DNA from 2 places in the Bradyrhizobium sp. INPA03-11B genome. Region 2 is predicted to be linked to the other one. Evidence: riboswitches for the same ligand, from Rfam matches in the RefSeq annotation. Region 2 holds a riboswitch; the other holds the start of a gene.
What was found. Region 2 has a riboswitch for glycine ahead of QMZ05_RS12955 (D-amino acid dehydrogenase). Riboswitches for the same ligand answer to the same signal wherever they lie in the genome.
Positions count from the first base shown of each region.

Region 1: another riboswitch for glycine. It lies ahead of gcvT (glycine cleavage system aminomethyltransferase GcvT); the one in region 2 lies ahead of QMZ05_RS12955 (D-amino acid dehydrogenase).

Region 1 is NZ_JASGSR010000023.1:26,711-28,907, forward strand. Features, by position in the region: gene alaS (alanine--tRNA ligase) at 1-381, opposite strand, end outside; glycine riboswitch at 584-675, shown strand; gene gcvT (glycine cleavage system aminomethyltransferase GcvT) at 817-1,962, shown strand; gene gcvH (glycine cleavage system protein GcvH) at 1,982-2,197, shown strand, end outside.
Region 2 is NZ_JASGSR010000024.1:71,381-73,577, reverse strand. Features, by position in the region: gene QMZ05_RS12955 (D-amino acid dehydrogenase) at 1-776, opposite strand, end outside; glycine riboswitch at 846-961, opposite strand; glycine riboswitch at 965-1,071, opposite strand; gene QMZ05_RS12950 (M20/M25/M40 family metallo-hydrolase) at 1,163-2,197, opposite strand, start outside.

The DNA of each region.
Region 1 (2,197 bases), on a different contig from region 2:
GACGAGCAGCTTGTCCTTCTTCAGCCCGAAATCCTTGGTGATCAGATTCCAGGCGAGCTCGATCGCGCGCTCCTTGAAGTAGTCGCCGAACGAGAAGTTGCCGAGCATCTCGAAGAAGGTGAGATGGCGCGCGGTGTAGCCGACATTGTCGAGGTCGTTGTGCTTACCGCCGGCGCGCACGCACTTCTGCGACGTCGTGGCGCGCTGATAGCTGCGCTTCTCGACGCCGGTGAAGACGTTTTTGAACTGCACCATGCCGGCATTGGTGAACATCAGGGTCGGGTCGTTGCGCGGCACCAGCGGCGACGACGCCACGATCTCGTGGCCGTTCTCCTTGAAGAAGTTCAGAAATGTCGACCTGATGTCGTTGACGCTGCTCATGTTCATCCAATCGGAAAAAGGGGCCGGCCAGCCGCAAAAAGGCGTCATTTTCCGGCCGAACGCTTTTAGACATTGCCAGCTGCGGTGTCCAGAAACTGTGCAGGCGGATCATGGGCTTGCCGCGGCAGCACAAAGCCCCATTGGATAGTTGTTGCAGCTGCGTTGACAGTCTTGGTGGCGCCGTGTTTTCTACCTACCTGTTACCCGTCACGTCGGGAGAGACCGGCCTTAGCCGCCGGCGCCGAAGGAGCAACCGCCCCGGAAACTCTCAGGCAAAAGGACCGCGTGACGTCTGACATCTGGAAAGAGGCGCTGGGGTTCTCCCCGATTGCGTCCGCCGACGGGATAATACTCTCAGGCACAGCGACAGATGGGGCTTTCTGCAGGTTTCTCAAGGGGAAATGGGTCCCCGATGGGAACCGCGAGGGCCCTGTGATGCTTGCGCACGAAACCTCCCCGCTGAAACAGACCCCGCTGCACGCGCTGCATCTGGCGCGCGGCGCCAAGATGGTGCCGTTCGCCGGCTACGACATGCCGGTGCAATACACGGCGGGCGTGCTCAGGGAGCATCTGCACACCCGCAAGGACGCCGGCCTGTTCGAGGTGTCCCACATGGGACAGCTCGTGCTGAAGGCCAAATCCGGCAAGGTCGGCGACGCGGCGCTGGCGCTCGAAAAACTGGTGCCACAGGACATCGTCGGCATCGCGCCGGGACGGCAGCGCTACACGCAATTCACCAATGACGACGGTGGCCTGCTCGACGATTTGATGGTGGCGAATTTCGGCGATCACCTGTTCCTGGTGGTCAATGCGGCCTGCAAGGCCGAGGATGAGGCGCATCTGCGCGCGCATCTCTCCGATAGCTGCGAGATCGTGTCGCTGGCCGACCGTGCGCTGATCGCGCTGCAAGGCCCGAAGGCCGAATCGGCACTGGCAAAACTTTGTGCAGATGTCAGTTCGATGAAATTCATGGATGCCGGCCCGCGCCGCGTCGCCGACATCGACTGCTTCGTCTCGCGCTCCGGCTATACCGGTGAGGACGGCTTTGAGATTTCAGTGCCGGCCGACAAGGCCGAAGCCCTGGTCACTGCGCTGCTCGACAATCCCGACGTGCTGCCGATCGGCCTCGGCGCGCGCGACAGCTTGCGGCTCGAAGCCGGGCTCTGCCTCTACGGTCACGATATCGACACCACGACGACGCCGGTCGAAGGCGCGCTGGAATGGTCGGTGCAGAAGGTCCGCCGCAGCGGCGGCGCCCGCGCCGGCGGTTTTCCGGGCGCCGACAAGATTCTTGCGCAATTCGCCGACGGCGCCGCACGCCGCCGCGTCGGGCTCAGGCCGGAGGGCCGCGCGCCGGTGCGCGAAGGCGCCTTGCTGTTCGCCGACCCGACCTCGACCGAGCAGATCGGCAAGGTGACCTCGGGCGGCTTCGGCCCGAGCCTCAATGCGCCGGTCGCGATGGGCTATCTGCCCACCGCCCTTTCCGCGGTCGGCACCACTGTTTTCGCCGAAGTGCGTGGCCAGCGGCTGCCGCTGAAAGTCGCCGCCACGCCCTTCGTCCCCAATACCTACAAACGCTAAACGCCAAAGGATCGATCCCATGACGACGCTGTACACGTCCGACCACGAATGGCTCCGCATCGAGGGCGATGTCGCCACGATCGGGATCACCGATTATGCGCAATCGCAGCTCGGCGACGTCGTGTTCGTCGAACTGCCCAAGGTCGGCCGCAGCCTGAAGAAGGCCGAGGCCGCTGCTGTGGTCGAATCCGTCAAGGCCGCCTCCGACGTTTACGCGCCGATCACCGGCGAGGTG
Region 2 (2,197 bases):
GCGCAGATGACGATGCCGTCGGCCTGCAACTCGTGCCGTGGCGCGACGCCGGCATCATGCGAAGCGACGTCGTTCCAGCCGATGCGGAAACCGTCATCGCCGCGCGCGATCGTGTCGACGTCGGCCTCATGGACGAAAGCTGCGCCGCGACGGATGCAGGCCTCGGCGAGGCCGCGCGTGAATTTGTGGATATCGCCGGTCGCATCCGACGGCGTGAAGAAGCCGCCATAGCAGGCCGTTTGTAGCGCGGGTTCGATGCTGCGGATTTCGTCCGCCGTCACCGGCCGGCGGTCGAGCCCGCCCTGTTGCAGCAGGGTGTTGACGCGCAGGCCGGCCTCGAAGCCGGCCTTGTCGTGATAGACGTGCAGGATGCCGCGGCGCTCGAGATCGAAGGCGATGTTCTCGCGCTGTGCGATCGAGAACAAATGCTTGCGCGCTTCGATTGCGAGTTTTGTGGTCTCGATGGTGTTGGCGCGATAGCGGGTGATGCCGCCGACGAATTCGCCGATCCAGGAATATTTGTGCCAGCTCGGCTTCGGGTTCATCAGAAGCGGCGCGTCGCTTCGGAGCATCCAGCGCAGCCCCTTCAGAATGGTCGCGGCGCTGTTCCACACCTCCGCATTGCTGGCGGAAAGCTGTCCGCCGTTGGCGAACGAGGTTTCCATCGCGGCGTAGCGATGCCTGTCGAGGACAGTCACGCGGTAGCCGCGTTCGAGCAGGGCATAGGCCGTCGTCACGCCGGTGATGCCGGCGCCGATGATTGCAATATGTGGCATGATGGTCTTCAGGCTCCCGTGTTGTTAGAGTCGCCGAACCACCGGTGAAACCGGTCGTTTCGACGCCCCATCTGTCACGGTACCTGAGAGCTTGATCCGCATCGGGCCTGCGCCCGGATACGAACTATCCCCTTCGGTGGACGTCACGGCCCTCGATGAGTGGTCGTGTCCGTCTCTCTCCAGATCGTCCTGACGATACGGTCCTTTTGCCTGAGAGTTTCCGGGGCGGTTGCTCCGTCGGCGCCGAAGCCAACAACACGAATGTTGTCGCTTCGATCTCTCCCGCATCGTCGCGTTGGACGGCCGGACCGTAGGCGAAGCCTCAAAATTGGACAAGGCTAAATTTCGATCCGGCAGTGCCAACGTGTTGTGCAGTGCAATCGACGTCAGTCGAGTGTCGCCAGCAGCGCCGCCATCAGGCGGCCGCGTTCGGCGAGGCTGTCGACTTCAATGTGTTCGTTGAGCGTATGTGCATCCGCGCCGCGAACCCCGAGGCCGTCGAGGGTAGGGATCCCCATCGCGCCGGTGAAGTTGCCGTCCGATCCACCGCCGGCGCTTCCATGCGGCAGATCGAGGCCCATCGCTGCCGCGAGGCCCTTCGCCTTTTCATAGAGGGCCATGGTGCCGGCATCCGGCTCCCATACCGGGCGGGTGACGCCGCGCGTCACCTTGAAGCTGACGTCGTTGGCGGTTCCGGACAGCGCCAGCATGCGCTCGACGCCGCGGTCGAGATCGGCCTGGCGCTTGGCCATGCTGAGCGCTTCGCCGGTGCAGGTCGTCGCGACGCAATTGACCCATTGGCCGCCATGCACGATGCCGACCGAGAAGGTGCAGTCCTCGGTGGTCATGCCGTCGATGGCCATGATCTGCCGGGCCATTTCCCGGATCGCGGAACGGCCGGACGACAGCGTCGCGCCGGCATGGCTCGGCTTGCCGGTTGCTTCCAGGTTGAAGCGCGCGATCGCGTAGCGGCCGGTGACGACGCCGTTGTTCGGCCGCCCGGGCTCCGGCACCAGCACGTATTTGTTGCGTGCGGCTTCCGCCTCGATGATGTCGCGCGTCGACGGCGTGCCGACCTCTTCATCGGGGGTGAACAGCACCGTGATCGGCAGCGGTGTCGTGAAGGAGGCGCGCGCCAGCTGGCGGATCGCCTCGATCGACAGATAATTGCCGCCCTTCATGTCGAAGATGCCGGGCCCGAAGCACTTGTTGCCGTCGCGCCGCCATTGCAGCTTCGCGATGGTGCCGACCGGGTGCACGGTGTCGAGGTGGCCGGCGATCAGGATGCCGGGTTGGCCTTGTTTCGGATGAGGAAAACGGGCGCGGACGCAGCCCGCGAAGCCCTGGCGTCCCGCGATGCGTTCGATCGTCGCACCCATGATCGCCATCTCGCGCGCGGCGAGATCGAGCATGCGCTCGAC